DNA from 3 places in the Frigoribacterium sp. CF331 genome. Region 3 is predicted to be linked to each of the others. Evidence: predicted binding sites of a transcription regulator. Region 3 holds the regulator's gene; each other region holds the start of a gene.
The links. Region 3 encodes HrcA, which represses chaperone genes, less so after heat shock. Its sites were predicted from a motif close to TTNGCACTCGNNNNNNNCGAGTGCNAA; they were not measured.
Positions count from the first base shown of each region.

Region 1: the regulator HrcA is predicted to act here: its motif matches at 2,359-2,385, upstream of groL (chaperonin GroEL).
Region 2: the regulator HrcA is predicted to act here: its motif matches at 1,803-1,829, upstream of groES (co-chaperone GroES).

Region 1 is NZ_CM173545.1:915,298-925,702, reverse strand. It holds gene AC3CCI_RS04300 (DUF2332 family protein) at 1-736, shown strand, start outside; gene AC3CCI_RS04295 (DUF3263 domain-containing protein) at 830-1,117, shown strand; gene AC3CCI_RS04290 (LytR C-terminal domain-containing protein) at 1,136-1,717, shown strand; gene AC3CCI_RS04285 (cold-shock protein) at 2,024-2,227, shown strand; gene groL (chaperonin GroEL) at 2,427-4,046, shown strand; gene AC3CCI_RS04275 (sensor histidine kinase) at 4,419-6,188, opposite strand; gene AC3CCI_RS04270 (response regulator transcription factor) at 6,291-6,983, opposite strand; gene AC3CCI_RS04265 (hypothetical protein) at 7,131-7,694, opposite strand; gene AC3CCI_RS04260 (DNA repair helicase XPB) at 7,691-9,325, opposite strand; gene AC3CCI_RS04255 (helicase-associated domain-containing protein) at 9,421-10,405, opposite strand, start outside.
Region 2 is NZ_CM173545.1:1,108,536-1,118,940, reverse strand. It holds gene AC3CCI_RS05170 (acyltransferase family protein) at 1-504, shown strand, start outside; gene AC3CCI_RS05165 (class I SAM-dependent methyltransferase) at 577-1,770, opposite strand; gene groES (co-chaperone GroES) at 1,915-2,211, shown strand; gene rarD (EamA family transporter RarD) at 2,409-3,389, shown strand; gene AC3CCI_RS05150 (ABC transporter substrate-binding protein) at 3,552-4,880, shown strand; gene AC3CCI_RS05145 (ABC transporter ATP-binding protein) at 5,344-6,066, opposite strand; gene AC3CCI_RS05140 (ABC transporter ATP-binding protein) at 6,147-7,226, opposite strand; gene AC3CCI_RS05135 (branched-chain amino acid ABC transporter permease) at 7,306-8,289, opposite strand; gene AC3CCI_RS05130 (branched-chain amino acid ABC transporter permease) at 8,302-9,660, opposite strand; gene guaB (IMP dehydrogenase) at 10,020-10,405, shown strand, end outside.
Region 3 is NZ_CM173545.1:3,044,856-3,055,260, reverse strand. It holds gene AC3CCI_RS14180 (PhoH family protein) at 1-390, opposite strand, end outside; gene AC3CCI_RS14175 (histidine triad nucleotide-binding protein) at 380-745, opposite strand; gene AC3CCI_RS14170 (16S rRNA (uracil(1498)-N(3))-methyltransferase) at 805-1,548, opposite strand; gene dnaJ (molecular chaperone DnaJ) at 1,551-2,663, opposite strand; gene hrcA (heat-inducible transcriptional repressor HrcA) at 2,770-3,792, opposite strand; gene AC3CCI_RS14155 (DUF4870 domain-containing protein) at 3,974-4,423, shown strand; gene hemW (radical SAM family heme chaperone HemW) at 4,589-5,815, opposite strand; gene AC3CCI_RS14145 (DUF1990 domain-containing protein) at 5,818-6,591, opposite strand; gene lepA (translation elongation factor 4) at 6,595-8,445, opposite strand; gene AC3CCI_RS14135 (DUF4190 domain-containing protein) at 8,740-9,039, opposite strand; gene AC3CCI_RS14130 (pyridoxal phosphate-dependent aminotransferase) at 9,049-10,245, opposite strand.

The DNA.
Region 1 (10,405 bases), 1.2 Mb from region 3:
CGACGACGTCGTGGCCGAACTCGGCCGGCGCCTCACCCAGACCAACGACGTGAGGCGCTGCGCCCCCCTGTCGATCGCGCTGGCCCGGGTGCCGGGCCCCGTCGCGCTGCTCGAGGTCGGTGCCTCGGCGGGGCTCTGCCTCGGCGTCGACCGGTACGGCTACCGCTCGGGCGACCACGCCTGGGGCGACCCGTCGAGCACGGTGCAGCTCGCGGTCGACGTCGTCGCCGGGGTCGACGCGCCGCCGCTCCCCGAGGGGCGGCTGCCCGAGGTCGTCTGGCGGGCGGGGCTCGACCTCGACCCCGTGGACGTCGACGACGCGGAGCAGGTCTCGTGGCTCGAGACGCTCCTGCCGCCCGAGCGCGTCGACCGGCACGACCTGCTCAGGCGGGCGGTGGCGCTCGCCCGCACCGCGCCTCCTCGGCTCGTCGCGGCGGACGCCGTCGACGGCCTCGCCGCCCTCGCCGCCGAGGCGCCGCAGGGGACGACGCTCGTCGTCGTGTCGACGGGCACGCTCGTCTACCTGCCGGGGCGGCGACGTCAGGCCTTCGTCGACGAGGTCGGCCGGCTGGGCGCGCGGTGGATCTCGTACGAGCGGCGCGACCTGCTGGCCGACGTCGTCGCCGAGGCGCCGCCGGGCGTGCCGGCCGGGGACGCCTTCGCCGCACTCGCGCTGGACGGGCGGGCGATCGGCGTCGGCGACGCGCACGGGACGCGCCTGCACCTCGTGTCGTGAGCCCCGTGGGTTGCCGGACCACGCGCCCGGCCTCCGCGATCGGCCACGGAGCCGCCCCTAGGATGGCCCGGAACCGAGGGGAGGGCTGCGAGGATGGACGAGAACGCGACGGGTGACGACGTGCGCGCGAGCGTGCTGTCCGAGCGTGACCGCGCCGTCCTCGACTTCGAACAGCGCGCTCCGGCGGCGGCCGGTGCCCGCGAGGCCGCGATCCGGCGCGAGCTGGGCCTCGGGGCCGTCCGCTACCAGCAGTTGCTCAACTCGCTCATAGACCGACCGGCTGCACTGGCCTACGCCCCCATGCTCGTCGGCCGCCTGCAGCGGCTGCGAGCCGCCCGCCGCGACGCCCGAGCGACCCGTTCGTTCGGTCCGACCCACTGATCCACGAGAGACCCACGCATGCCTGCATTCGACCGAGACCGGTTCGACGACGTCCCCGCCGACCTCGACCGCGTCGGGGCGCACCGGGCCGTGAAGCGCCCGGGCGGCGGCTGGATCGCCTTCGCCTGGGCCGCCCTGGCGACCGGCGTGCTGGTGGGGGCCGGGGTCGTCTACCTCGGCGTCGCCAACGACAGCTTCCAGTTCGTCAACCCCTCGTCGTCGAGCACGGCCGAGGCCGGGGCCGCCGAGACCGACACGGCCACCTCGACGCCCACCCCGTCGGCCAGCGAGTCGGTCGCACCGCTCACCGACCCGTCGCAGGTCGACCCCGCGGTCACCGTCACCGTCCTGAACGGCACGGCCACGGCGGGCCTCGCCGGAGCCGCCTCGGAGCGCCTCGAGGCCGAGGGCTGGGTCGTCGGCACGCAGGGCAACGCGAGCGAGCGGGTCTCGACCTCGACCGTCTACTACTCGTCGGCCGCCGACGAGGCCGTGGCGCTCGGGTTGGCCCAGCAGCTCGGCATCGCGGACGTCGAGCTGACCGACGCCTTCCCCGGCGCCTCGGTCACGATCGTCCTCGGGGCCGACTACAGCGCCTGACGACGGGCCGTCGAGGCGGCCCACCCGAGGAGGCGCGGGTGCCGTCGGGCCCTCGCCGCGCCTCCCGTGTTACGCCCGTGTTTAATCACGGGTTGATTCCTCACCTTTTGCGGGTGTTTCTCGGATGACCTGTTCATCTCGGCTTTTCTCGCCGCTAGCATCTGGGATTGGTCGCCCCTCACGGCTCGCCGACCTGGTGTTCTGCACGAGTGACGCTGCCCCGTCCGGGTGCGCAGGTCACTGCGTCGACGACCCGGCCCGGCAACACCGCACGTGCCGTACGTACACAGCAAGGGGAGCGACACCATGGCAAACGGGACCGTCAAGTGGTTCAACGCGGAGAAGGGCTACGGCTTCATCACCGTCGAGGAGGGCGGCCAGGACGTCTTCGTGCACTACTCGGCCATCGACATGAGCGGGTACAAGGTCCTCGAAGAGGGCCAGGCCGTCGTCTTCGAGGTCGGCACGGGCGACAAGGGCCCCCAGGCGGAGTCGGTCCGACTCGCCTGAACCCCGTCGGCGCGCCCCGACGCGTCGACACCCGCCGAGCACGCCGTCACGGTCCGCCGTGGCGGCGTGCTCGCGTCCGTAGGCCCCGGAACGTCACTTGCACTCTCATCGGGCGAGTGCCAGAATCGTTGCTGGCACTCGCGACACGTGAGTGCCAATGCTTCTGCTTCATGACGTCCGGGAGGGACGAAAAACACACATGGCTAAGATCATTGCTTTTGACGAAGAGGCCCGTCGCGGCCTCGAGCGTGGCCTGAACATCCTGGCCGACGCGGTGAAGGTCACGCTCGGCCCGCGTGGTCGCAACGTCGTGCTCGAGAAGAAGTGGGGCGCCCCCACCATCACGAACGACGGCGTCTCCATCGCGAAGGAGATCGAGCTCGACGACCCGTTCGAGAAGATCGGTGCCGAGCTCGTCAAAGAGGTCGCGAAGAAGACCGACGACGTCGCCGGTGACGGCACGACCACCGCGACGGTGCTGGCCCAGGCCCTCGTCCGCGAAGGCCTGCGCAACGTCGCGGCCGGCGCCGACCCCATCTCGCTGAAGCGCGGCATCGAGAAGGCCGCCCAGGCCGTCTCCGACCAGCTGCTCGCCGACGCGAAGGACATCGAGACCAAGGAGCAGATCGCCGCCACGGCGTCGATCTCGGCCGCCGACCCCACCATCGGCGCGCTCATCGCCGAGGCCATCGACAAGGTCGGCAAAGAGGGCGTCGTCACCGTCGAGGAGAGCAACACCTTCGGCACCGAGCTCGAGCTCACCGAGGGCATGCGCTTCGACAAGGGCTACCTGTCGCAGTACTTCGTCACCGACCCCGAGCGCCAGGAGGCCGTCTTCGAGGACGCCTACGTGCTCATCGTCAACTCGAAGATCTCGAACATCAAAGACCTCCTGCCGATCGTCGACAAGGTCATCCAGTCGGGCAAGCAGCTGCTGATCATCGCGGAAGACGTCGACGGCGAGGCCCTGGCCACGCTGGTCGTCAACAAGATCCGCGGCATCTTCAAGTCGGTCGCCGTCAAGGCCCCCGGCTTCGGCGACCGTCGCAAGGCCCAGCTGCAGGACATCGCGATCCTCACCGGTGGTCAGGTCATCGCCGAAGAGGTCGGTCTCAAGCTCGAGAACGCCACGCTCGACCTGCTCGGCCGTGCCCGCAAGGTCATCATCACCAAGGACGAGACGACCATCGTCGAGGGTGCCGGCGACGACGAGCAGATCGCCGGCCGCGTCCGTCAGATCCGCAGCGAGATCGAGGCGACCGACAGCGACTACGACCGCGAGAAGCTCCAGGAGCGCCTCGCGAAGCTCGCCGGCGGCGTGGCCGTCATCAAGGCGGGTGCCGCGACCGAGGTCGAGCTGAAGGAGCGCAAGCACCGCATCGAGGACGCCGTCCGCAACGCGAAGGCTGCCGTCGAAGAGGGCATCGTCGCCGGTGGTGGCGTCGCCCTCATCCAGGCCGGCAAGACCGCCCTGGCGAACCTGCAGCTCGAGGGCGACGAGGCGACGGGTGCGAACATCGTCCGCGTCGCGATCGACGCTCCGCTGAAGCAGATCGCCTTCAACGCGGGCATGGAGCCCGGCGTCGTCGCCGACAAGGTCCGCGGGCTCGACATCGGCTGGGGCCTCAACGCCGCGACCGGCGAGTACGTCGACATGCTGGCCGCCGGCATCATCGACCCCGCCAAGGTCACGCGTTCGGCTCTGCAGAACGCCGCGTCGATCGCCGGTCTGTTCCTCACGACCGAGGCCGTCGTCGCCGACAAGCCCGAGAAGAACCCGGCCCCGGCCGGCGACCCCTCGGGTGGCATGGACTTCTAGTCCGCACCGTCCGGCTCGCGCCGGGCACACGCACAAGGGCGGTTCCCCCTCGGGGGAGCCGCCCTTCGGCGTTCCGGGTGTGCGGCGTCGTGGGGTGGCCCGGATGCGCGACGCCGCGGGGAGACCAGGGTGCGACGTCCCGCTCGCCCGGTCCGACCCTCGCGTCCGGCGGTGGGCGATGTGCCTAGGCAGGGGTTCTGCGCCGACTGAGGGGGTGGGTTGGTGCGCGCGGGGTCGCACCCCCGCGTTCGGCGGTGAGCGATGTGCCTAGGCAGGGGTTCTGCGCCGGTCGAGGGGGTCGGCCGATGGGGCGAGCCGGGCCAGCTGCGAGATGCCGAGCCGCGAGGTGCCGCGAGGCGAGCCGGCTCGCAGTCAGGCGGTCGCGCTCGTGGTGACCGGCTCGGCGGGGGTGGAGACGTCGGCGGGCATGAGGGGCAGGGCGACGCGGAAGGTCGCTCCGCCGCCCGGGGTGTCGCCCACGTCGACCGAGCCGCCGTGGGCTGCGACGATGCCCGAGACGATGGCGAGGCCGAGACCGCTGCCGCCGGTGTCGCGGGTGCGCGACGAGTCGGCGCGCCAGAAGCGCTGGAAGATCTTCTCGCGGATCTGCGGCGGGATGCCCTCGCCGTGGTCGACGATGGCGACGGTGGCGACGCCGCGCGACGGGTCGGACTGCACGACGAGTTCGATCGGGCTGTCGTGTTCGGTGAAGCGCATCGCGTTGCCCATCAGGTTGGTGATCACCTGGCGGATCTTGTTCTCTTCACCGAGCACGATCGCCGGCGCCTCGAACCTCTGCACCTCGTCCTGCAGCTGGGCGGCGGTGGCGGTGTCGCCGTTGCGCACGGCCCGGGCCCGCAGGCTCCGGAGGCGCGCGAGGGTCGCGCCCGCGAACGAGATCGGCCCCGTCGCCCCCGGTGCGGCACCCCCGAGTGGCGTGCCCGCCGCGGGCGTCGTGACCGCGGCCGGGGGAGTGGCCTGGGGGAGGCGCCCGTCGGCCGTCGCCTCGTCACCCTCGACCGGTGCCTCGAACGGCGCGACGACCGGTTCGAGCACGATCACGTCGATGTCGCGGTCCGGGTTCGACGCCATCGTGTCGAGGGCCGAGTCCCTGGCGAGCTGCACGAGGTCGACCGGGCCGAGCTCGAGGGGCTTCGACTCGTCGAGGCGGGCCAGGGCGAGGAGGTCTTGCACCAGCACGCCCATGCGGATCGCCTCCTTCTCGATGCGGTCCATGGCCTGGGCGACGTCCTCGGGCTTGGTGAGCGCCCCCATGCGGTAGAGCTCGGCGTACCCGCGCAACGACACGAGGGGCGTGCGCAGCTCGTGGCTCGCGTCGCCGACGAAGCGTCGCATCTGGTCGATCGTCTTGGCCCGGTCGTCGAAGGCGCTGTCGATGCGGCTGAGCATGGTGTTGAGCGACCGGTTGAGGCGGCCCACCTCGGTGTTGGGCGTGGTCGAGTCGAGGCGCTGGGTGAAGTCGCCGTCGGCGAACCGGGCGGCCGTGGCCTCGACGTCGCGCAACGGGGCGAAGGTCGACGTGACCAGGAGGCGCGTGAGGGCCGCCCCCAGGACGACCACCGAGAGTCCGAAGCCGAGGAAGATGCCGCCGAAGCGCCCGATCGTCGCGTTCGTGCTGGCCAGGTTCGTGCCCGCGACGATCGTCGCGGGCACGAGGGACACGGTGCCCTGGGCGTCGGTCGACTGCAGCTGCGTGGGGTGGGCGTAGAGGCGCCACTCGTTGTCGCGACTGGTGCTGTACCGGATGAACGCCTCGTCCATCGGGGCACCCGAGACGCCCAGTCCCGTCAGCACGGGGGCGTCCGTCGAGCTCGAGAGCTGGCTGCGGGTGTCGCAGATCAGGTCGCCGTCGGCGTCCAGGATGGCCACGTAGCTGCTGGTCAGGCCGCCGAAGTTCACGGTGCACGACCGAGAGTCGGACGCGTCGATCAACGCGCCGTTCAGGTTGCGGGCCGAGTTCTCGAGCGAGGTGTCGACCTGCCCCATCAGATAGGTGCTGAGCACGGTCATCGTGCCGAGGCCGGCGACGACGAGGCCGAGGGTGACCAGGGTCACCGTGATGCCGGTGATCTTGGTGCGGATGGAGATCTCGTTCCACCACTGCGAGAGGCGTGCGTGCATGGGGTCAGACGTTAGCGGAGCCGGCTGGGGGTCGACACGACGATGCCCGACCGCACGGGGCGGTCGGGCATCGTCGGTCGACGCGTGTCGGGCGAGGGCCGGTCAGGCCTTCGAGGCCTTGAGCATGTAGCCGAAGCCGCGCTTGGTCTGGATGATCGGCTCGGTCGAGAACTGGTCGAGCTTGCGACGCAGGTACGAGATGTAGCTCTCGACGATGCCGGCGTCGCCGTTGAAGTCGTACTCCCACACGTGGTCGAGGATCTGGGCCTTGGACAGCACCCGGTTGGGGTTCAGCATGAGGTACCGCAGCAGCTTGAACTCGGTGGGGCTGAGCTCGATCGCCGTCTCGCCGATGGTGACCTCGTGGGTGTCCTGGTCCATGGTGAGCTCGCCGGCGCGGATGATCGCGTCTTCGTCCTCGTTCATGGTGCGACGGAGGATCGCCTTGATGCGGGCCACGATCTCGTCGAGGCTGAACGGCTTGGTGACGTAGTCGTCGCCGCCGACGGTGAGGCCGGTGATCTTGTCCTCCGTGTCGTCCTTCGCCGTCAGGAAGAGGATCGGCGACGTGTAGCCCGACGACCGCAGTCGCTTGGTCACGCCGAACCCGTTCATGTCGGGGAGCATCACGTCGAGGATGATCAGGTCGGGTTCTTCTTCGAGGACCGCCGAGATCGCCTGGGCCCCGTTGCCGACCGCGCGCACGGCGAAGCCGGCGAAGCGCAGGCTGGTGGTCAACAGGTCGCGGATGTTCGGTTCGTCGTCGACGATCAGGATCTTGGGGCCGTCACTCATGCGCCCAATCATCTGCGCGCCTCCTCGGTGTTTCCTGTGAGCGGGAGGCACGTCTCCCGCGAGCAGGCGGAGCGTCGGCCCTCAGGCGGCCGAGACCGCAGCTGGCCGAGACCCTCGTCCGGCCGGGACGCCGGGCGGCCGTCGGGGTCAGGAGTCGGGGCCGGCCCACTCGACGTTCGGCACCAGGGCGACGCGCGTCGTGAGCTCGAGCAGCTCGTCGGGCACCGCCAAGGTGAAGTCGACGCCCTCGCGCCGCTCGAGCACGGCGGTGTAGCCCGAGGCGCGGGTGATCTGCCACCCGGGGAACTCCTCGACCGAGGCCGCGACGACCTGGGCCTCGGAGGCGTCGTCGGTGGCGCCGATCGCGCTCAGGCCGGCGAACAGGTGGTCCTTCACCGGCGAGCCGGCGAGCAGGTCGCTGCGCTCGATGACCTCGGGGTCGGGGCTCCAGGTCACGACGCTGAGGGTGGCGCCCGCGTGCAGCCCGCCCTGCACCTCGTACGTGCGCGCGACCGAGACGACCACCGACGGGTCCCACTCGGCGAAGCGGGCGACCTGACCGCGGAACTCCATGGCGTCGTGGTCGAGCGAGGCCACGAGGGGGCCGAACGTCGCGAACGGCGCCTGGTCGGCGGCGAAGACCCGGCGCAGGCTGTCACGCCAGAGCTCGTCGTCGCCCAGGGGCAGGTCGGTGGCCCCTCCGTCGCTCACGCCGCGACCACCGGCGAGTCGAGGATCGTGTAGCTGTAGCCCTGCTCGGCCAGGAAGCGCTGACGGTTCTGGGCGAAGTCCTGGTCGACCGTGTCCCGGCTGACGAGCGTGTAGAACGACGCGGGCAGCCCGGACTTCTTCGGCCGCAGCAGTCGGCCGAGTCGCTGGGCTTCTTCCTGCCGCGAACCGTACGAGCCGCTGACCTGGATCGCCACGGTCGCCTCGGGCAGGTCGACCGAGAAGTTCGCGACCTTCGAGACGACGAGCACCTTGAGGTCGCCGTCGCGGAACTGCTGGTAGAGCCGTTCGCGCTCGTCGACGGGCGTGCTGCCGGTGAGCGTCGGGGCCTCGAGCACCTCGGCGAGCTCGTCGAGCTGGTCGAGGTACTGGCCGATGACGAGGATCTGCTCGCCGTCGTGCCGCGCCACGAGGTGCTTGACCACGTCGAGCTTCGCCGGGGCCGTCGCGGCCAGCCGGTAGCGCTCGTCGTCGGGCGACGCGGCGTACTCGAGCCGCGCCTCCTGCGGCAGGTCGACCCGCACCTCGTAGCACGAGGCCGGCGAGATGAAGCCCTGGGCCTCGATCTCCTTCCACGGGGCGTCGAAGCGCTTGGGGCCGATCAGGCTGAAGACGTCGCTCTCGCGGCCGTCCTCGCGGACCAGGGTCGCGGTCAGGCCGAGCCGACGGCGGGCCTGCAGCTCGGCCGTGAGCTTGAAGACGGGCGCGGGCAGCAGGTGCACCTCGTCGTAGACCACGAGGCCCCAGTCGAGCGCGTCGAGCAGCGAGAGGTGCGTGTACTTGCCGCCGCGGCGGGCGGTGAGGATCTGGTACGTCGCGATGGTGACGGGCTTGACCTCTTTCACCGAGCCCGAGTACTCGCCGATCTCGTCCTCGGTCAACGAGGTGCGCTTGAGCAGCTCGTCGCGCCACTGCCGTGCCGAGACGGTGTTGGTGACGAGGATCAGCGTCGTGGTGCCGGCCGCCGCCATGGCCCCGGCGCCGACGAGGGTCTTGCCCGCGCCGCAGGGCAGGACGACGACGCCCGAACCACCCTCGAAGAAATTGTCGATGGCCTTCTGCTGGTAGTCGCGCAGGTGCCAGTCGCTCTCGTCGAGGTCGATCGTGTGCGGGGTGCCCGGCGTGTAGCCGGCGTGGTCCTCGGCGGGCCAGCCGAGCTTGACGAGCTGCTGCTTGACCTCGCCACGCGCCCAGGGCAGGAGCTCCCACAGGTCGTCGGCCCGCTTCACGCCGAGCAGCTCGCCGACCTTCTTGGCCCGGGTCACCTCGCTCAGCACCGAGCTGTCGGTGCCGCGCAGCAGCAACTGGTCGCCGTCGCGCTCGATGACGATGCGGCCGTAGCGCGCCACCGTCTCGGCGATGTCGACGCTGACGCTCTGCGGCACGGGGAACTTGCTGTACTTCTCGAGCGTGGCGAGCATGTCGTCGGCGGTGTGCCCGGCGGCCCGGGCGTTCCAGAGACCGAGCCGGGTGATGCGGTAGGTGTGCACGTGCTCGGGCGCGCGCTCGAGCTCGGCGAAGACGCTCAGGTCGTGCCGCGCGTCCTCGGCCTGCTCGTGCGCGACCTCGAGCAGGACGGTGCGATCGCTCTGCACGATCAGGGGTCCGGTCATGAGGGACGAGTCTAGGCGCGCCTCCTGCCCGCGCTCACAGCGGGGCACCGCCCGCGGGACGAGGAGGCGCGGCTCGGCCGACGGGGCCGCCCGCGTCAGTCGCGACTCGCGACCGCCACCACGTTCTTCAGCGGCAGCGTGCGCTCGACGTCGGACTTCTTGTCGCGACCGCGGACGCGTCCGCCGCCGATGCCGGTGGGCTCCATGTCGAGGGTGGTCGTGCTGCCGTCGGGCATCGCGACCGTGACGGTGACGGTCAGGCGTCCCTTGACGGCGGCGTCGAGCTGACGGGCGATCCAGGCGCGGTCGGTCGACTCGTCGCCGCCGGCGTCGTCCGTGTGCAACCGCGTGACCAGCTCGCGCAACGGGTCGCGCGTCTCGAGCGGGGCGGGGCGGCGCGGCCTGCGGCGTGACGGCGGCGCGACCTCGTCGCCCCCGTCGTCGACCACGACGACGGGGTAGCGCTCGTCGCTCAGCGACCAGAAGACCGTGTCGCGCTCGAACCGGCTCGCGACGGTCTTCTCGTCCACGCGGGTGAGGCCGAGGGGTGACAGCGACTGGTCGACCTCGAGGGTGTCGAGGCTCGCGCGGTCGTCGGCCACGACGAGCGACAGCGAATCGCCCGGTGCGCCCGCCGGAGCGCGCCCGGGGGCGACGGCGCGGACGCGGTACCGGCCGTGCCGTTCGGCGCTCTGCTGGATCAGGTAGTCGAGCGGCTGGGGGATGCCCGTCGACGAGATGCCGCCGAGGAAGTCCCGCAGCGTCTCGGCCGTCTCGCCCTCGCTCAGGGCGCGCTGCAGTCCGCCCTCGGTGATGCGGTACGTGGCCGCGAGGCCCGCGCTCTCGACGACCGCGATGACGCGCAGCCGGGCGTCGATGGCCGGCGAGAGCGGACCGGGCGAGACGACGCTGAGGTCGTGCTGCAGGTAGACCTGCTCGACCGCGTCGGGCAGCAGCGCGGCCACGCGGGCGCGGGCGGCGGCGGGACCCTCGCGGAAGAGCGCGACGGCCGCCGAGGTGGGGGTGTCGTCCGAGGTCAGCCCGAGCACCTCGGCGCTCCGCGAGAAGGCGGCGATGCGC
Region 2 (10,405 bases), 1.4 Mb from region 3:
CTGCTGTGCACCCTCGGCGTGGTGGCCAGCACCTACGGCGGGGTGCACAACTGGTACCTGACGAACGGGTCGCGGTTCGGCATCGTCTTCGTCGCGGGCGCCCTCGTGTACCGCTGGCGTGACAGCATCCCCGTCCGGCCCTGGCTGCTCGTCCTCGCCGGGGTGGCCGTCCTGGCCTCGTCGGCCCTGCCCGACTACGGTCTCGTCGCCGCACTCCCGCTCGCCTACCTCGCCCTCGGGGTCGGTGCGTCGATCAAGAACCCGCGGGCATCCATCCGCACCGACATCTCGTACGGCACCTACATCTACGGCTTCCCGCTGCAGCAGTTGCTCGCGACCGCAGGAGCGGCGGCCTGGGGAGTCCCGCTCTTCGCCCTCGTCTCGCTCGCGGTCACCTTCGTCCTGGCGACGGCGAGCTGGCACCTGGTCGAACGGCCCTTGATGAAGTTCAAGCGGCGCAAGCCGCTGGCCGGGCCGACCGATCCGGTGGGCACCGTCGCCTGAGCCCGGCACGCCGACCGGCACCCGGGCGCGACCGGACCAGGACGCCGGGGGTCGGTCCCGTCCCGCCGCGCGTCAGGCCAGGCGCTCGCAGAGCAGGGCCGTGTGCCGGCCAGCGACGCGGGTCAGCACGAGCGTCGCCGACCCGGTGCCCTGCAGCGACAGGCGCTTGCGGAACGTCGCGGGGTCGACGTCGACCCCGCGCTTCTTGATCTCGAGTCGGCCGATGCCGCGGGCCCGCAGTTCGCGCTTCAGCGTCCGCTCGTCGAGCGGGAAGGTCTCGACGACCCGGAAGCCCTGGGCGAAGGGGGTCTCGACCCGCGCCTCCGTGGTCAACCAGGCGATGTCGCGACTGATCGTGCGGGCGTCCATCGACCGGGCGAGGTCGCCGATCAGGCGTGCCCTGATGACGGCACCGTCGGGCTCGTAGAGGTACTCGTCGAGGTCGCCGGGGTCCACGTCGTCGGAGTCGGCAGGCGCCGTCAGCTCGGACGCACCGGAGGCGCCGATCACGAGGGCGGACCGGCCCACCCCCGGCCGCGCCAGCGGTCCGAACCACACCCCCACCTCGACCACGTCGCGATCGACCGAGATCCACTGGCACTCGGCGTCGGTCGGCAGCAGTTCGCGGTCGACGCCCGGTCCGAGCTTGACGCCCGTGGGCAGCCGCTCGGCGAGACCGAACGCGACGTCCAGGCCGGGGGACCAGTCGGCGGGGTCGGCGAGGCGCTTCGTCGCGGAGTGGCCGGACGTCCGCCTGGCCGGGTCGAGGAACACGCCCTCGACCCCGCCGAGGTCGGTCGTCGCGGCGTCGCCGTGCTCGACCCGCGACGACGACCACGGTGCGAGGTTGTACGAGGCGACCGCGGCGGTGACCTCGTCGCGGTCGACCGCGAGCACGTCGAGGTCGAGCGCGGCGAAGGCGATCGCGTCGCCGCCGATGCCGCACCCGAGGTCGGCCACGCTGCCGAGGCCGGCGGCGGCGTAGCGGCCGGCGTGCCGGGCGGCCACCGGGAGGCGCGTGGCCTGCTCGAGGCCGGCCTCGGTGAAGAGCATGCGGCTCGCGAACTCACCGAACTTGGCGGCGGCCTTGCCCCGGAGCCTCGCCTGGGTCAGCACCGCGGACACCAGGGCGGGCGGATGCCCCTGCTTGCGGAGCGCGGCCACGGTGCCGACGACGTCGTCGCCGGTGCCACCGCCCGCCGGCAGCGAGTCGAGCAGCCGCAGCCCCTCGGGTGAGAGGACTTCGAGCAGCTCGGAGGAATCCATGTCGTCCAGTGTGACGCACGCGACCCGACCCGTTGGCACTCGGATTGACCGAGTGCCAGTCTCGTCCTACAGTTGTTCTGGCACTCGCCCCCGGCAAGTGCCAGCCCCCATGTTTTCGTAGCACCGAGAAAGAAGAGGTCACCCGTGTCGGTCAGCATCAAGCCGCTCGAAGATCGCATCGTCATTCGTCAGGTCGAAGCCGAGCAGACCACTGCTTCGGGCCTCGTGATCCCCGACACCGCCAAGGAGAAGCCCCAAGAGGGCGAAGTGGTGGCGGTGGGCCCGGGCCGCATCGACGACAACGGCAACCGCGTGCCGCTCGACGTCGCCGTCGGCGACAAGGTCATCTACAGCAAGTACGGCGGAACCGAGGTGAAGTACGGCGGCGAAGACCTGCTCGTGCTCTCGGCTCGCGACGTCCTGGCGGTCATCGTCCGCTAGTTCCCGGCGCGGCTCCGGCCGTCGCCCGCGACCACCGGTCGCCGCCCCGAAGGCCCCTGCCCAGGCAGGGGCCTTCGTCGTGTCCGCGGCCTCCCGGCGGACGATCGACCGTCCCCGGGCGTGATCGTCCGTCGATCGATCCACCGTGGCAGGACCTCGCGTTCCGTGCAGTGGGTGCAGCCACCTAGAGTCGCCAGGTGACCTCGACCCGCGCCTCCTCGTCCCCCGCCGCCCCGACCCCGGGGCTCGGCGTCGCCGGAGCCGGCGGTGCGGGGCTCGCCTACGCCCTGGGGGCCTACGGGCTCTGGGGCGTGCTGCCGGTGTACTTCCTGCTGCTGGCACCGGCCGGCCCGTTCGAGATCGTGGCCTGGCGCGTGCTCTTCTCGCTCGTCTTCTGCGCGGTGCTGCTCGTCGTCACGGGCGCCCTGCGCTCGTTCGGCGCGCTGCTGCGCCAGCCCCGCGTGGTGGGCACCATGGGGTTGGCCGGCGCGTTCATCGTCGTCAACTGGACGGTCTTCATCTCGGCGACCCTCAGCGGTCACGTGGTCGAGGCCGCCCTCGGGTACTTCATCAACCCCATCGTGACGGTGCTGCTCGGCGTGGTCGTGCTGCGCGAACGCCTGCGCACGACCCAGTGGGTGGCCGTCGGGCTGAGCGCCGTGGCCGTCCTCGTGATCGCGGTCGGCGCGGGGCGGCCACCGGTCATCTCGCTCGTGCTCGCGTTCTCGTTCGGGCTCTACGGGCTGGTCAAGAAGCAGGTCGGCGGTCGCGTCGACGCGGTCGGCGGGCTCACGCTCGAGACCCTGTGGATCGCCCCCTTCGCGGCCGCGACCCTGATCGTCCTGCACGTGACGGGCCTGGGCGGCGGCGTCGTGCTCGGCACGGTGGGCGTCGGGCACACGATCGCCACGGTGGGCACCGGCGTCATCACCGCCGTGCCCCTGCTGCTGTTCGCCGCGGCGACCCGTCGGCTGCCCCTGACCACCGTCGGCCTGACGCAGTACGTCGCGCCCGTGCTGCAGTTCGTCGTGGGCGTCGTCGTGCTCGGCGAGCACATGTCGCTCACGCGCTGGGTCGGCTTCGCGATCGTCTGGGTCGCCTCGATCGTGCTGACGGTCGACATGGTGCGCACCGGGCGGCGGTCGCGCCGTCCGGCCGCCGTAGCCCCCGCGGTCTAGAAGCGACCTTCCCTCGCAAAGTCACGAATGGCTAACGAAACGTCACTTTGACGCCGAGAACACACGCCAGAAACATTCGACCCCTAGTTTCGGACCAATCGCGGCAGGTTCGACCGCCACCGGTCGGGCTGCACTGCCGCTGTCCACGAAAGGGTTCCACGGATGATCCGATCCAGCACCGCCCTCCGAGCACTGGCACTCGCCGGCGCAGCCTCCGTGCTGCTCGCTGCCTGTTCGACGGCCTCCCCCTCCGACGACGCCTCGTCGTCGGCGTCCTCGTCGGCCAAGACCGACCCGGCCGCGAGCTGCGAGGCCGGCACGCCGAGCACCGATCCGTTCGCGATCGGCACGATGCTGCCCCTGACCGGCACCCTCGCCTACCTCGGCCCGCCCGCCATCGCCGGTGCGAACCAGGCCATCAGCGACATCAACGCCGCCGGTGGCGTCCTCGACCAGCCGGCCGAGATCTCGACCAGCACCGACTCGGGTGACAGCAACGACATGACCGTGTCGAGCAACGCGGCGACGCAGCTGATCGACGCCAAGGTGCCCGTCGTGCTCGGTGCCGAGTCGTCGAGCGTCACGCTCAACGTGGTCGACCAGCTCACCAGCAACTGCATCGTCGAGATCTCGCCCGCCAACACGGCGAGCTCGCTGAGCGGCTACTCGTCGTACTACTACCGCACCGCTCCGCCGGACTCGGTGCAGGGCTCGGCCCTCGGCCAGCAGATCACCGCCGACGGCAACGCCAACGTGGCCTTCCTCGTCTTCAACGACACCTACGGCACCGGCCTCCGCGACTCGACGCAGGAGTCGATCGAGAGCTCGGGCGGCACCGTCGTCTACGGCGGCACCGGTGAGGGCCAGGAGTTCCCCCCCGGTCAGACCACCTTCTCGTCCGAGGTCTCGGCAGCCATCGCCGCCGACCCCGACGCCATCGTGATCCTCGCCTTCGACGAGACCAAGTCGATCGTCCCCGAGCTGGTCGCCCAGGGCTGGGACATGAGCAAGGTCTACATGTCCGACGGCAACACGGCGGACTACAGCGCCGACTTCGAGCCCGGCACGTTGGAAGGCGCCAAGGGCACGATCCCCGGTGCCGACGCGAGCGCCGACTTCAAGGCCAAGCTCGCCGCCGGGTACCAGCAGAGCGAGGGACAGGCTCTGGCCGACTACTCGTACGCTGCCGAGTCGTACGACGCCGTCATCCTGACCGCTCTCGCGGCCCAGGCCGGTGGCGGCACCGACGCCGGGACGATCCAGGCCAACATGGCCGCGGTCTCCGGCGCGAACGGCGGCACCGAGTGCACCACCTTCGCGGACTGCAAGACCGCGCTCGACGCCGGTGACGACATCCACTACACCGGCCCCTCGGGCATCGGACCGTTCAACGACGACAACGACCCGTCGTCCGCCTCGATCGGCGTCTACCAGTTCGACGCCGACAACAAGCCCGTCTACCAGACCGGCATCGAGGGTTCGGTCGGCTAGTCCCACCACCCGCACCATCCGAGGGCCCGGCACGAGACATCGTGCCGGGCCCTTCGGCGTGCCCCGCACCGCATCGCACCGCGTCTCGTGCACGGCACCGCGTCGCCGGTGCGTCGCCGTCTTCGCACCACCTCTCGTGCACGGCACCGCGTAGAGACCGGGTGCGGTGCACGAAACGCGGTGCGCCAGGCTCGCGCCTCTCGGCGCGGCGTCTCGAGGCCGGGAGGCGCGGCGGGCGACCCCAGGACGGTCGCGACGTCCGCGTCCCCGGTGCCGCGCCTCCTCGTCCCGGGCGGCCCGCCGGTGCGTCCCCGCCTTCGCACCGCGTCTCGTGCACGGCACCGCGTCGAGACCGGGTGCGGTGCACGACACGCGGTGCGCAGCCTCGGCACCCGCCGGGCGCACGCACGAGGCCCCGACCACGCCGGGGCGTGATCGGGGCCTCAGGGCGGCACAGGGGGCGTCAGGCGCCCTCGACGTCCTTCGCCAGGGTGCCGAGGTAGAGCTCGATGACCTTGGGGTCGTCCGCCAGCTCGCGGCCGGTGCCCGAGTAGGCGTTGCGGCCCTGGTCGAGGACGTAGCCGCGGTCGCAGATCTGCAGGCAGCGACGCGCGTTCTGCTCGACCATGATGACCGAGACGCCGGCCTTGTTGATGCGGCGGGTGCGGATGAACGTCTCGTCCTGGCGCACGGGCGACAGGCCGGCGGACGGCTCGTCGAGCAGCAGCACCTTGGGGTCCATCATCAGTGCCCTGGCCATGGCGACCGACTGGCGCTCGCCGCCCGAGAGCGACCCGGCGCGCTGGCCGCGACGGTCCGCGAGCACGGGGAAGAGGTCGTAGATGACCTCGAGGCGCTCGGCGAACTTCTTCGGCCGCAGGAACATGCCCATCTGCAGGTTCTCCTCGATGGTCAGCGAGGGGAACACGTTGTTGGTCTGCGGCACGAAGCCGACGCCCGCCTCGACCAGCTTGTTGGCCTTGAGGTTGGTGATGTCGGCGCCGCCGAGCGTGACCGAGCCCGAGTGGATCCTGACCTGCCCGAAGAGCGCCTTGAGCAGCGTCGACTTGCCGGCGCCGTTCGGGCCGATGATGCCGATCAGCTCGCCGGGGTAGCAGACCAGGTCGCACCCGTTGAGGATGTTCACGCCCGGCAGGTAGCCCGCGACGAGGTCGGTCGCGTTCATGACCGGCTCGACGCCGGCGAACTTCTCGGTGCCCGGGTGCTTGGGGGCCGTGGTGGCGCCCGCGCCGTCCTGTGCGGTGCTCATCGCTTGTCTCCGCTCTGCCGTCCGTCGGACAGCTGGTCGTCGGCCGCGTTCGTGGCCTGCGGGGTCGAGGGGTCGGGGTGGCCGGGCAGGTCGCGTCCCGCGACGCCGCCCGCGGACGAGGAGGCGCTGGTCGCCTCGGCCGCGCGGGCCGCGTCCTCGCGCGCCACCTCTTCTTCGAGCTGTTCGAGCGTGGCGTCGTCGAGCAGCGAGTCGTCGCCCAGGTCGGTGTCGTGGTGGGCGCCGAGGTAGGCGTCGATGACGGCCTGGTCGTCCATCACGGTGTCGGCCGGACCCTCGGCCACGATGCGGCCCTCGGCCATGACGATCACCCAGTCCGAGATGTGGCGGACCATGTGCATGTCGTGCTCGACGAAGAGCACCGTGGTGCCGTCGTCGCGCAGGCTCTGGATGTGCCCGAGCAGCGACTGGGTCAGGGCCGGGTTCACGCCGGCCATCGGCTCGTCGAGCATGATCATGGCCGGGTCGCTCATCAGCGCGCGGGCCATCTCGAGCAGCTTGCGCTGGCCGCCCGACAGGCTGCCGGCGAAGTCGTCCTTCTTCTCGAACAGCTTGAACCGCCTGAGCAGCTCCTCGGCCTTGAGCTCGATCTCTCGCTCACGCTTGCGCCAGAGGGGCGCGACGATCGCGACGAAGAAGTTCTCGCCGGGCTGGTCCTTCGCGCCGAGCAGCATGTTCTGCATGACGGTCAGGCGCGACAGCGCCTTGGTGAGCTGGAAGGTGCGCACCATGCCCGAGCGGGCGACCTTGGCGGCGCCCACGTTGCCCATGGCCTTGCCCTCGAAGACCCACTTCGCGACCCCCGCGCCGCTGCGCTTGAACGCGGTGGGGGCCGACGAGGCCTTGTCGAAGCCGGTCAGCAGGTTGAAGAACGTCGTCTTCCCGGCCCCGTTCGGGCCGATGAGCGCCGTGATGGCACCGCGCTGCACCTCGACGTGTCCGACGTCGACGGCGGTCATGCCGCCGAAGCGACGCACGACGTTGTCGACCGTCAGGATGGGGTCCGGCTTCGCCGAGCCCGGGATCTTCTCGACGGTGGCGAGCTTCGAGCGCAGCACCGTGCGGTCGTAGTCGTAGCCCTCGCGTCGGGGCCGGGTGCTGCCGCTGGCGGTGGTGCTCGTGGTGGTGCTCGAGGTGTCAGACACTGAACGCCAACTCCTTCTTCTTTCCGAGGATGCCCTGTGGCCTGAAGATGATCAGCAGCATGAGGGCGATGCCGACGAGGACGTACGAGAACTGCTCGGCCTGCTGGCCGTTCATGATGCTCGACGGGATGAAGTCGCCGGCGAGGGTGCGCACCAGCAGGCGGGTCACGAAGAACAGGATCGCTCCGAGCACCGGGCCGAAGACCGTCGCGGCGCCTCCCAGCAGCAGGGCCGTCCAGATGAAGAAGGTCATCGAGCGCCCCATGCTGTCCGGCTGCACCGAGCTCGGCAGCACGTAGATGATGCCGGCGAGCGATCCCATCAGGGCGCCGAGCACGAGTGCCTGCATCTTGTACGAGTAGACGTTCTTGCCGAGGCTGCGGACGGCGTCCTCGTCCTCGCGGATGCCCTTCAGCACGCGGCCCCACGGGCTGCGGCTGAGCAGGAACACCAGCAGGCAGAGCAGGGCGACGATGCTCCAGCCGACGATGCGGATCCACCAGCCGCTCACGCCGTTGTTGTCGTACGTGAACCAGAGGATGGTGGTCTGGCCGTCGGGCAACGGCGACAGGGCGGTGAACGCCTCGCGGTACGAGGCGCCCGGGATGCCGTTCGAGCCACCCGTGGTGTCGGTCAAGATGCTCGACCGGCCGACGTACCGGATGATCTCGGCCGAACAGATGGTCACGATCGCGAGGTAGTCCCCCCGCAGCTTTAGGGTCGGCACGCCGAGGATCAGCGCGAAGACGAGCGAGCAGACCAGGGCGATGATCACCGCGAGCCCGAGCGGCAGCCCGTTGCTGATCGAGATGGCGAAGCCGTAGGCGCCGAGCAGCAGGAAGGCCGCCTGGCCCATGTTGATGAGGCCGGTGAAGCCGAAGTGGATGTTCAGGCCGATCGCCGCGATGGCGAAGGCGGCCGTCGTGGGCGCGAGGGCCTCGGCGCTCAGCGCCCGCAGGAGTTCGATGAAGTACATGGTCGTTGCCCCTTAGCCCACTCGTTCTTTTCGACCGAAGATGCCCTGTGGCCTGAACACGAGGATCAGGATCAGGATCAGCAGGGCCGTCGCGTACTTGAAGTCGCCGGGCAGCCAGATGTTGGTCAGCTCGACGACGATGCCGATGATCAGCGAGCCGACGAGGGCTCCGAAGGCGGTGCCGAGCCCGCCCAGCGTGACGGCCGCGAAGATCAGCAGCAGGATCTGCAGGCCGGTCATCCAGTTGACGCCGTTCAGCACCAGGCCGAGCATGACGCCCGACAGGCCGGCGAGGCCCGCCGCCAGCGTCCAGACCAGGCGGATGATGCGGTCGACATCGATGCCCGAGGCCGCGGCCAGGGCCGGGTTGTCCGAGACCGCGCGGGTGGCGCGACCGGTGCGGGTCTTCAGCAGGAACAATCCGGTGCCGACGAGCACGACGACCGAGATGGCCATGGCGACGTACGACTGCACGGTCAGCGTGATGCCGAGGAAGGTCACGGTCGACGGGTTGTCGCGGTCGATCCGGACGGTGCCGGCGCCGTAGAAGTACTGGAACGCGTACTGCAGGGCGATCGAGAGGCCGATGGTGACGATCATGAGCTGCGTCAGGCTGAGCCGTCGCTTGCGCAGCGGCTTCCAGATCGCGAGGTCCTGCAGGTAGCCGGTCGCGGCGCAGATCACCGTGCTGAGCACCGCGGCGAGGATCAGCGGCACCCCGATCGAGGTGAACGAGTAGGCCAGCAGACCACCGAGGGTCACCTGCTCGCCGTGCGAGAAGCTGCTGAGGCCGGTCGTGCCGTAGATGAGCGAGAGGCCGATCGCGGCGAGGGCGAGCAGCAGGCCCAGTCGGATGCCCGAGGCGAACTGCTGGGCGAAGCGGTCCCAGTTGAAGGCCGAGGCGGTGGCGTCGCCGGTGACGGCGCCCTCCTCGGCGGTCAGGGCGAACAGTGCGCTCGCCGAGGCCCCCAGGTTGACGTTGACCGTGCGCTCGGCGTTGTCCGCGTTGACGAGGAACTGTCCGTCCGGCAGCGACTCGGTGTCGACCGTGACGCTGTAGGGGCCCGCCTCGGTGACGGCGATGCTCCAGCGGCCGGTGTCGTCGGTGGTGCCGGTCTCCTCGAAGTCGGACGCACCGGTGGCCACGACGTCGACGCCGACGGCGGGTTCGCCCTCGCTGTCGCGGATGGTGCCCTGGATGCAGCCGGTCGTGGGGCTCGTGGCGCAGGCGGCCTGGGCGGCCTGCGCCGACGTGGGGGCGACGGTCGCGGCGGCGAACGTGGCCATGAGCCCGAGCAGCACGGCGGAGGCCGTCACGATCAGGGACTGCCGCAGCCGGGGCCGCGACGCGATGGTCGTCGAGAGTCTCACAAAACCTCCTGGTGGGAAGCGCCCCGTCGAGATTCGGGCGGTCTCGTTCTGCTCCCGGGGCGTCGTCGTCGCTGACAGTAACTCCGCCGTGTGTCGAGCATGTTTCAGGTGCAAGACGGAGTGGAGTCGGTACAGAATCCCCCATGACGAGCGAGAATCACGAATCTTCCGTGTGTCGGATCGGTAACGGTGCACGATCGCCGCGTGCGCCGGGGGTCGCACCGCGCCTCCTCGTCGTCCCGGAGGGCGCCGGCGACAGGAATGCAGGAGGCGCGGGCTGGGTTAATATCGACTACCGGACTCGACGGCGACCCGGTGCCAACCCACCCACCCTCATCTCGCTCCTTCGAAGGGGACTCATGGACCAGCCGGACCCGTTCGGATTCATCGGACTCACCTACGACGACGTCATGCTGCTGCCGGGCCGCACCGACGTCATCCCCAGCGAGACCGACACCTCGTCGCAGCTCACCAAGCGCATCCGGGTCGCGGTGCCGCTGCTCTCGGCCGCGATGGACACCGTCACCGAGTCGCGCATGGCCATCGCCATGGCGCGTCAGGGCGGCATCGGCATCATCCACCGCAACCTCTCGATCGCCGACCAGGCGGCGCACGTCGACAAGGTCAAGCGCAGCGAGTCCGGCATGATCACGAACCCCGTCACGACGACGCCCGACGCCACGGTGGCCGAGGTCGACGCGTTGTGCGGGCAGTTCCGCGTCTCGGGCCTGCCGGTCGTCGAGGG
Region 3 (10,405 bases):
CGCCGTCTTGGCGCGCACGCCCTTGCCCCGGCTCGTGACGATCGGCTGGCCGAAGACCTCGGAGGGGCTGCCCTGGCCGGAGTCGAGCAACCTGGCCGACGTCGCGACCTCGGCGGGCCCCAGGTCGTGGCCGCCGCGGACCATCGAGACGAGCTCGGCCACGAGCCCCTCGGCCCGGCGGACGTCGCCCGAAGGGCCCTCGAGGGTGACCTCGTTGCCCCGGACGAGGACGCGGACCTCGGGGTACTGCTTCTCGACCGCGCGCAGCAGCCGGTCTTGCGGGCCCAGCAGCTGGACCATGGCGACGCCGTCGACGGTGACGTCGACGCGTCGGACGTCGTCGCCCGACGACGTCGAGGGGCCGGTGGCGTTCGTGTCGCTAGTGGGCAAGGGTGCCTTCCTGGAGGGGTCCGCCGAGCACGTGGGCGTGCACGTGGAACACGGTCTGGCCGGCGGATGCGCCGGTGTTGAAGATCAAACGGAACTCAGCCCCGGAGTGTTCCCCGAAGACGGCCGGGTCGGCGGCGAGCCGCGACGCCGTCGCGACCATCTCGGCCAGCAGCGCCGGGTCGCCGGCGGCGAGTTCGACCACGTCACGGTAGGCCTCGGTCTTGGGCACCACGAGCAGGTGGACGGGCGCCTGAGGAGCGATGTCGCGGAACGCGACGACCGTGTCGCTCTCGAACACGATGTCGGCGGGGATCTCTCGCGCCACGATGCGGCTGAAGACGGTGGGCTCTGACATGCTGCCCATCGTAGCGACGACCTCCGACAGCGACCTCCGACGGCCCACCGGCCCGTGGCTCACCACCGACCCAGGCGCGCGCTCAGCACCGACAGGGCGGCCGGCCCGGCCGTCGAGGTGCGCAACACGGCGTCCCCGAGGCGGACCGGGCGGGCGCCCGCCTCAGCGAGCAGGAGCAGTTCGGCGGGCGACACCCCGCCCTCGGGGCCGACGACCACGACGACCCGGTCGGGCACCGCGCCTCCTGCGGTCAGGTCGACGGCCGTCAGCGCCTGCTCGGCCGACGGTTCGAGCACGAGGACGAGATCGCGGGAGGCGCGCGCGGCCAGGGCCTTCGTCGTCGCGAGCCCCGTCACCTCGGGTGCCCACGGACGGATGGACTGCTTGGTCGCCTCGCGGACGATCGACGACCACCGGGTCAGCCCCTTGGCGACCTTGGGGCCTTCCCAGCGGGAGACGCTCCGCGCAGCCGCCCACGGGACGATCTCGTCCACGCCGAGCTCGGTCGCCGCCTGCACGGCGAGCTCGTCGCGATCGCCCTTGGCCAGGGCCTGGGCGAGGACGAGGCGGGTCGACGGACGGTCGTGGCGCACCACCCGCGTCGCGAGGAGCACGAGACGGTCGGGTGCCGCCTCGACGACCTCGCCCTGCACGACCAGCCCCCGGGCGTTGCCGAGGGTCAGCGCCTCGCCCACCCGGACGCGGCTGACCGTGACCGCGTGTCGCGCCTCGGAACCGGTCACCTCGACGGTCGACCCCGCCCCGGCGTCGGTCAGCCCGTCGACCAGGTAGAAGTGCGCCACGGTCAGAAGTTCAGGAAGCGATCGCGCAGCTTGCCGAACAGACCCTGCTGGAAGTGCGACAGCTCGGGTGCCGGCGACCGTCGACCGGAGGCGAACTTCTCGATCAGTTCGCGCTCCTTGTGGCTGAGCTTCGTCGGGGTGACGACCTGCACGCCGATCTTGAGGTCGCCGCGTCCGGTGCCCCGCAGCCGCGTGATGCCACGGTCCTTCACGGTGATGATGTCGGCGCTCTGCGTGCCGGGCTTGATCTCGACCTCGATCTCGCCGTCGAGGCCCGTGAGCGTGGTCGACGTGCCGAGGATGGCGTCGGCCATCTGCACCTCGAGCGTCGCCAGCAGGTCGTCGCCGTTGCGGCTGTAGGTGTCGTGGTGACGCACCTTGACCTCGAGGTACAGGTCGCCGTTCGGTCCGCCGGCCTGGCCGACCTCGCCCTGACCGGGCAGCTGCAACCGCAGCCCGGTGTCGACGCCGGCGGGGATGTCGATCGGGATGGACCGACGTGCACGCACCCGGCCCTGGCCCTGGCAGGTGGGGCAGGGGTTCGGGATGACCGTGCCGTAGCCGCGGCAGGTGCCGCAGGGGCTCGAGGTCATCACGTTGCCGAGCAGCGAGCGGACGGTGCGCTGGATCTGGCCCGAGCCGCCGCAGATGTCGCAGGTCTGGGGCGAGGTGCCGGGCGCGCAGCACGAGCCGCTGCACGTGTCGCAGAGGACGGCCGTGTCGACCTCGATGTCGCGCTGGGTGCCGAAGACGATGTCGTCGAGGTCGACCTCGAGCCGGAGCAGGGCGTCCTGTCCCCGTTCGCGCCGCGACCGCGGCCCCTGGCGCTGCCCCTGGCCGCCGCCGCCGCCGAAGAACGCGTCGAAGATGTCGCCGAAGCCCGCCGCGTTCCCGCCGCCGCCGAAGCCGGGCTGGGGGCCGAGGTCGTACCGCTCGCGCTGCTGGGGGTCGCTGAGGACGTCGTAGGCGTGCGTGACGTCCTTGAAGCGTTCGGACGCCTCGGGGCTCGGGTTGACGTCGGGGTGCAGCTCGCGGGCGAGCTTGCGGTACGCCTTCTTGATCTCTTCCGGGGTCGCCTGACGGTCGACTCCGAGGACGTCGTAATGATCTGCCACTTGTTCTCGTCTGCCTCTGGTGTGGTGTGGTGGTGTCCCGGCGGGGCCGGGCCCGGCGAACCGGGACGGGGTGGGGTCGTGGGGCGGCCGGGGCCGCGATCGTGGTCTACCGCTCGGCGAGCAGCGACGACAGGTAGCGGGCGACGGCACGGACGGCCGCCATGTTGGTCGAGTAGTCCATCCGCATCGGACCGAGGACGCCGAGCCTGGCGACCTCGCTGCCCTGGGTCGAGTAGCCGCTGGCCAGGACGGAGGCCTGCGACAGCCCGAACGAGGCGTTCTCGCGGCCGATGCTCGCGGCCACGTCGACCGCGTCGAGCTGCATCTCGCCGAAGAGCCGCAGGAGGGCCACCTGCTCTTCTATGGCCTCGAGCACCGGATAGAGGTCGCCGCTGAAGTCGTCACCCGTGCGCACGAGGTTCGCGGCGCCGGCCATCACGAGACGGTCCTGGCGCCCCGCGGCGATCTGCTCGGTCAGGCTGGCGACGACGACGCCGACCACCGCGGCGAGGTCGGGTCGGAACCGTGCGGGCAGGTCGGCGAGGGCGGCGGACGCCTCGCCGAGGGGACGACCGCCGATCACGGCGTTGATCGCGGCCCGCAGTTCGGACAGGAACGACTCGTCGACGGTCGTGCGGATGTCGACCACCCGTTGCTCGACCTGCCCGCTGTCGGTGATCAGCACGGTCATGACGCGGCCGTCGCCGAGGCTGACCAGCTCGACGTGGCGCACGCGCGCGCGGGAGAAGGTCGGGTACTGCACGAGGGCCACCTGGTTGGTCAGCTGCGACAGCAGCCGGACCGTCCGCCCGAGCACCTCGTCGAGGTCGGTGGAGTCCCCGAGGAAGGTCTCGATGGCCTGACGCTGCGCCGCGCTCAGCGGACGCAGGTCGGCGAGCTGGTTCACGAAGAGGCGGTAGCCCTTGTCGGTGGGCACGCGGCCCGACGACGTGTGCGGGGCGGCGATGAGCTCTTCTTCTTCGAGGAGGGCCATGTCGTTGCGGATGGTCGCGGCCGAGACGCCGAACTGGTGACGCTCGACGATGGACTTCGACCCCACCGGCTCGCGCGAGGCCACGTAGTCGTGCACGATGACGCGCAGCACTTCGAGACCGCGTTCGGAGACCATGCCGCACCTCTCTTCGCTCGACGCCCCCCGGGTCGTCCACCTCCGGGCGACCGGGCCTGGCACTCGTCGTGCCGGACTGCCAATCGTACGACACCTCCGTCGCCCGGCCTACTCGCGCCGCGCCCGCCTGCCCTAGGGTGGCGGGGACGACCCGCACGACACTCACGGAACAGGTGCAGCCATGACCGACACCCCTCCCGCCCAGCCGAACGGCCCGCAGCCCGGCCAGGGCTACGGCCAGCAGGGCGGCTACGGCCAGCAAGGCTACGGCCAGCAAGGCGGTTCCCAGCCGCAGCCGGTGCAGCCGATGCGCCCCGAGGACGAGAAGCTCTGGGCGACCCTCGTCCACCTCGGCGGCATCCTGTTCGCCTTCGTCCCCGCGCTCGTCGGCTACCTCGTGTTGAAGGACCGCGGGCCGTTCGTCCGCGAGCACACCAAGACCGCGCTCAACTTCCAGATCACCATGGCGATCGTGTACGTGGTCTCGGCGATCCTCTCGATCATCCTCATCGGCGGCCTCCTGGCGCTGATCGCGGCGATCCTCGTCGTCGTCTTCTCGATCATCGCCGCCGTCGCGGCGAACAAGGGCCAGTGGTACAAGTACCCGCTGACCATCGAGTTCATCAAGTAGACGGTCCACCGGCCCGGACGGGCACGACGCGAGGCGCGACTCCCCCGGGAGCCGCGCCTCCTGCGTTCTCGGCCCGCGCCTCCTGTGTTCTCGGCCGACGCCCCCGGGCCCCTGCCTCCCCCACGTGCGCCTCGGGGCCGGCGGGGACCCGACGCGGCGGGCCGGTCAGTCGGGCAGCAGGCGCCGGACGACGGCGTCGGCCATGAGGCGACCCTCGCGCGTCAGGACGACGCGACCCCGCAGGGCCGGACGACCCTCGACCCAGCCGTCGGCGATGAGCCCGGCGACGGCCTGACGGCCGTCGTCGTCGAGCTCGGAGGTCGGCAGGCCCTCGCGGATGCGCACGCCGAGCAGGACGCGCTCGACGCGGCGCGTCTCGTCGTCGAGGGTCTCGCGTCCGGCGGCCGGCGACTCGCCCGCGGCCATGCGCTGCTGGTAGGCGGCCGGGTGCTTGACGTTCCACCAGCGCACCCCGCCGACGTGGCTGTGCGCACCCGGTCCGACGCCCCACCAGTCGTGCCCCTGCCAGTAGGCCAGGTTGTGACGGGACCGGTGTTCGGGACCCCGGGACCAGTTGCTCACCTCGTACCAGTCGTAACCCGCCTCGGCGAGCCGCGCGTCGGCGAGCTCGTACATGTCGGCGGCGGTGTCGTCGTCGGGCGTCGCCACCTCGCCCCGCTTGATCTGGCGGGCGAGCTTCGTGCCCTCTTCGACGATGAGCGAGTAGGCGGACAGGTGGTCGGGCTGCTGCTCGAGCGCGACGTCGAGCGACCGGCGCCAGTCGTCGAGGGTCTCGCCGGGCGTGCCGTAGATGAGGTCGAGGCTGACGTCGAGCCCGGCGTCCCGCGCCCAACGGACGACGAACGGGATGCGCTCGGGGTCGTGCGTGCGCTCGAGGGTGGCCAGCACGCTGGGCACCGCCGACTGCATGCCGAAGCTGACGCGCGTGAACCCGGCGTCGGCGAGCTGCTGCAGGTAGAGCGCGTCGACCGAGTCGGGGTTCGCCTCGGTCGTCACCTCGGCGCCCGGCTCGAGCCCCCAGGTGTCGACCGTCGCGTGCAGCATCGACGCGAGGTCGCCCGACGGCAGCATCGTCGGGGTGCCCCCGCCGAAGAACACCGAGGAGGCGCTCCGCCGTGGCAGCCCCGCCTCGCGCAGCACCCGGCCCCCGAGTTCGATCTCGGCGACGGCCTGCCCGGCGTAGTCGTCGCGACGGGCGCCGCGCAGCTCGTCGCCGGTGTAGGTGTTGAAGTCGCAGTACCCGCAGCGCACCCGGCAGAACGGGACGTGCAGGTAGACGCCGAAGTGGCGGGCGTCGGCACCGACGGCGACGCTCTCGGGCAGGCGACCGTCGACCGGTGCGGGGTCGCCGAGGGGAAGGGCTCCGGGCACCGTCAGGCGCCGGTCCCGGCGGCGTCGCCGCGCGGCCCGGTCGGGGGCCGCTCGTCGCCGCGCGGGTCGCCGACCCCGGCCTCGGTGTCCTCGACCACGACGACCTCGTCCGTCTGCTCGCCCTTCTCGTTGAGGCTGAGCGCCCGGAGGTACCGCTTCGTGTACTGCGCCTGGGTGCGTCGGAGGAACGGCGCCACGAGGCGCCACTTCGCGCTCGACGGCTTCGAGAACGACCGGATCGACAGCCAGACCGAGCCGTCGTCGGTCTGGTCGACGATCCAGGACTCCTCTCCGCACTCGGGGTGCCCGTCGAGGGTGCCGTAGGCGAAGCCCTTTCGCTTCGGCTCGTCGATCACGTAGACGACGCGCACCGGCGCTTCGACCGTGCGACCGTAAGCCTCGATGCCGAGCGTGGCCGTCGTACCCGCCGTCAGGAACGGCGTGCCGTCCGGCGCGTAGCGCGACTCGTCACGGGCGGCCGCCCACTCGGCCGCGTCGACCGGTTGGCCGTGCTCGTCGAACTGCACGGGCGTGTACTCGCTCTCGTCGGCCGAGGGCACGCTGTCGACGCGGACGCTGATGCCGCTGCGCTCCTGGATCTGCCAGGTCATGGTGGCGATCCACGCCGCGGCGAACCGGGCGTCGCCGTGACCGACGCGGGCCCGGTACTCGGCCGGCTTGAACCCCTTCGGCGGGTACTGCATGAGGTCGGGAGCCTGCGTGGCCCCGACCTCGCCGTAGGTCGTGCGGGTCTCGGTGTGGGTGGCTCGGCGCATGGCCTACTTCTTGTCCTTCTTCTCGACGTCACCGCTCAGCGCGGCGATGAAGGCCTCTTGGGGCACGTCGACCCGGCCGATGGTCTTCATGCGCTTCTTGCCCTCTTTCTGCTTCTCGAGCAGCTTGCGCTTGCGCGAGATGTCACCGCCGTAGCACTTGGCGAGGACGTCCTTGCGCATGGCGCGGATGCTCTCGCGGGCGATGATGCGGGCACCGATGGCGGCCTGGATGGGCACCTCGAACTGTTGCCTGGGGATGAGCTCGCGCAGTCGGCCGGTCATCAGCACGCCGTAGGCGTAGGCCTTGTCGCGGTGCACGATCGCGCTGAACGCGTCGACCTGCTCGCCCTGCAGCAGGATGTCGACCTTCACCAGGTCGGCCTCCTGGTCGCCCATGGGCTCGTAGTCGAGGCTGGCGTAACCCGCCGTCTTCGACTTGAGACTGTCGAAGAAGTCGAAGACGATCTCGCCGAGCGGCATCGCGTAGCGGATCTCGACCCGGTCCTCGCCGAGGTACTCCATGCCGAGCAGCGTGCCGCGTCGCTGCTGGCAGAGCTCCATGATCACGCCGACGTAGTCCTTCGGCGCGAGGATGCCCGCCTTGACCATGGGCTCGCTCACGCTGGCGATCTTGCCGCCCGGGAACTCGCTCGGGTTCGTCACCGTCACGGTCTTCTTGTCTTCGGTCGTGACCTCGTAGATGACGCTCGGCGCCGTCGTGATGAGGTCGAGGCCGAACTCGCGCTCGAGACGCTCGGTGACGATCTCGAGGTGCAGCAGCCCGAGGAACCCGCAGCGGAACCCGAAGCCCAGGGCGACCGAGGTCTCGGGCTCGTAGACCAGCGCCGCGTCGGACAGCTTGAGCTTGTCGAGGGCCTCACGCAGGTCGGGGTAGTCGCTGCCGTCGATCGGGTACAGACCCGAGAAGACCATCGGCAGGGGCTCGGTGTAGCCGCTCAGCGCCTCGGTCGCGGGCTTGGCCGACGTCGTGACCGTGTCGCCGACCTTCGAGAGGCGCACGTCCTTCACGCCGGTGATGAGGTAGCCGACCTCGCCCACCGACAGCCCCTGGCTGGGCACGGGCTCGGGCGACGAGACGCCGATCTCGAGGATCTCGTGCGTCGACTTGGTCGACATCATCTGCACCTTCTCGCGCGGGTGCAGCGTGCCGTCGATCATGCGGATGTAGGTGACGACGCCGCGGTAGCTGTCGTAGACCGAGTCGAAGATCATCGCGCGGGGCGAGGCGTCCTTCACGCCGACGGGCGACGGGATGCGGTCGACCACCCGGTCGAGCAGGTCCTCGACGCCCATGCCGGTCTTGCCGCTGACCCGCAGCACGTCGGCGGGGTCGCCGCCGATCAGGCCCGCGAGCTCGGCGGCGTACTTGTCGGGGTCGGCCGCGGGCAGGTCGATCTTGTTGAGCACCGGGATGATCTCGAGGTCGTTCTCGAGCGCGAGGTAGAGGTTCGCCAGCGTCTGGGCCTCGATGCCCTGAGCCGCGTCGACCAGCAGGATCGCTCCCTCGCAGGCGGCGAGCGATCGGGAGACCTCGTAGCTGAAGTCGACGTGCCCGGGGGTGTCGATCATGTTGAGCGCGAAGGTCTCGCCGTTGCGCTCCCACGGCATGCGGACGGCCTGGCTCTTGATCGTGATGCCGCGCTCGCGCTCGATGTCCATGCGGTCGAGGTACTGCGCCCGCATCGCCCGCGACTCGACGACGCCGGTGATGCCGAGCATGCGGTCGGCGAGGGTCGACTTGCCGTGGTCGATGTGCGCGATGATGCAGAAGTTGCGGAGGGACTCGGGCTCGGTCGACGCCGGCTCGAGTGCGCGGGTTGCTTGGGGACTCACACGATCCTCTGGGGTGGTGGGCGGGGGTACCGCTCGATTCTCCCATGCCGGGGGGCCGGATCGGACGGCGCGCCGTGCGGGGTGGGGCGTCGGCGACTCCTGCCGGGTGTGACCACCGGCACCGCGCCTCCTCGGTCCCACCCGCCCGTCGTGACGGCGAGGGGGAATTGCCGACGCATCGTGCGTCGGCCCCGGGGCCGGACGCGCGGCGCGGGCGGGAGGCGCGGGCCGGCGGGAGGCGCGGGCCGGCGGGAGGCGCGGCACGGGCGGGAGGCGCGGGCCTGGCCCCGTGGGTCAGCCCGCGGTGCCGGGGATCAGCGCGAGCAGGCCGGCCCCACCGACGACGGCGACGCCGATCGCGAGGGCGACGAGGGTGCCGGCGAGCATCACGACGGACGACACGATGCCGACGAGGGCCATCGTGCGCCCCTCGGGCTCGCGACGACGCGACAGGACGCCGAGGACGAGGCCGGCGATCGGGACGACGAAGGTGAAGCCGAAGCCGATCGAGGCGAGGCCGAGGACGAGACTCCAGACGGCCAGGGGCGAGCGGACGGTGGTCGGGACGGTGGCGTGGACGGGTCGGTTCGTCATGTTCCGAGCCTAGGAACGGCCCGACGCGGGACCCAGGGGGCTGACCCCCGGATCTCGGCGGGGGTCGCCCGGAGCCGGGAGCTTGCCGAGCCCCCGGGTGATCACCTCGGGCGACGAGGCGAGGCAGACCCGGATCCACCCCTCGCCGCTCCGGCCGAAGGCGCTGCCCGGCGCGACCGCGACCCGGTGCGTCAGCAGGAACCGTTCGGCCCACCCGGCGACGTCGCCCCGGGTGGCGTGGCCCATGTCGATCCAGAGGTAGAAGGCGCCGGTGGGCTCGAGGTACCGGATGCCCCGCTCGTCGAGCAGCGTCGTCGCGAGCTCGAGGTTGCGACGGTAGTGCTCGCGGGCGTCGGCCACGGGCTGGTGGTCGCCGACGATCGCGGCCAGGGCGGCGTGCTGGTCGGGTTCGGCGACGCAGCTGATCGCGGCCTCCTGCACGGTGCGCATCGTCTCGGAGAGCCCCTTCGGGGTCACGAGGTAACCGACCCGCACGCCGGTCATGGCGTAGGTCTTGCTCAGCGAGAACACGCTGAACACCCGGTCGTCCGCGTCGAGCGAGGCGAGGCTGACGTGCTTCGGGCCGTAGGTGAAGTACTCGTAGACCTCGTCGCTGACGACCCAGAGGTCGTGGCGGCGCGCGAAGCCGAGCAGCCGCCGCAAGGTCTCTTCGGGATAGACGACGCCGAGCGGGTTCGACGGGCTGTTGACCACCAGGACCCGGGTGCGATCACCGACGAGGCGTTCGAGCTCGTCGAGGTCGGGATGGAACCCCTGGGCCGGCGTCAGCGTGTAGGGCACGGGCACGGCGTCGAGCATGTGCGCGTTCATCGTGAACGTCGTGTAGCCGGGGTCGGGCACGAGGACCTCGTCGCCCGCGGCCAGCAACAGCCCCATGGTCTGGTGCAGCGCCTGCGTGCCGCCCACGGTGACCCAGACCTGTTCGAGGTCGACGTGGACGTCGTTCTCGCGCGCGAGCTTCGCCACGAGGGCCTCGCGGAGGGCGGGGATGCCGCCGTTCGGCGTGTAGTCGGTGCGGTCGTCGGCCCAGGCCCGTCGGGCGGCGTCGGCGATGTGCCGGGCCACGGGGACGTCGGGCTCACCCACGACGAGCATGTCGACGTCGTCCAGCTGTGCCGCGATCTCGAACACGCGACGGATGCCCGACGGGGGCACGGTGGTCATGTGGGGAGCGAGCTGGGGCATGACGGCACGGTACTACGGGCGACACGGCACGCCGTCGGCACGGCGCTCGTTGAGAGTGCGGCCTGCTGCTGGTAACGTTGCCTGTTGGCTTGCGCGTTACGTCTGCAGTGGCGGAACGCGATCGCAGCCGAGAGCCGCTCCGGTGGCCATCACCGGCGGC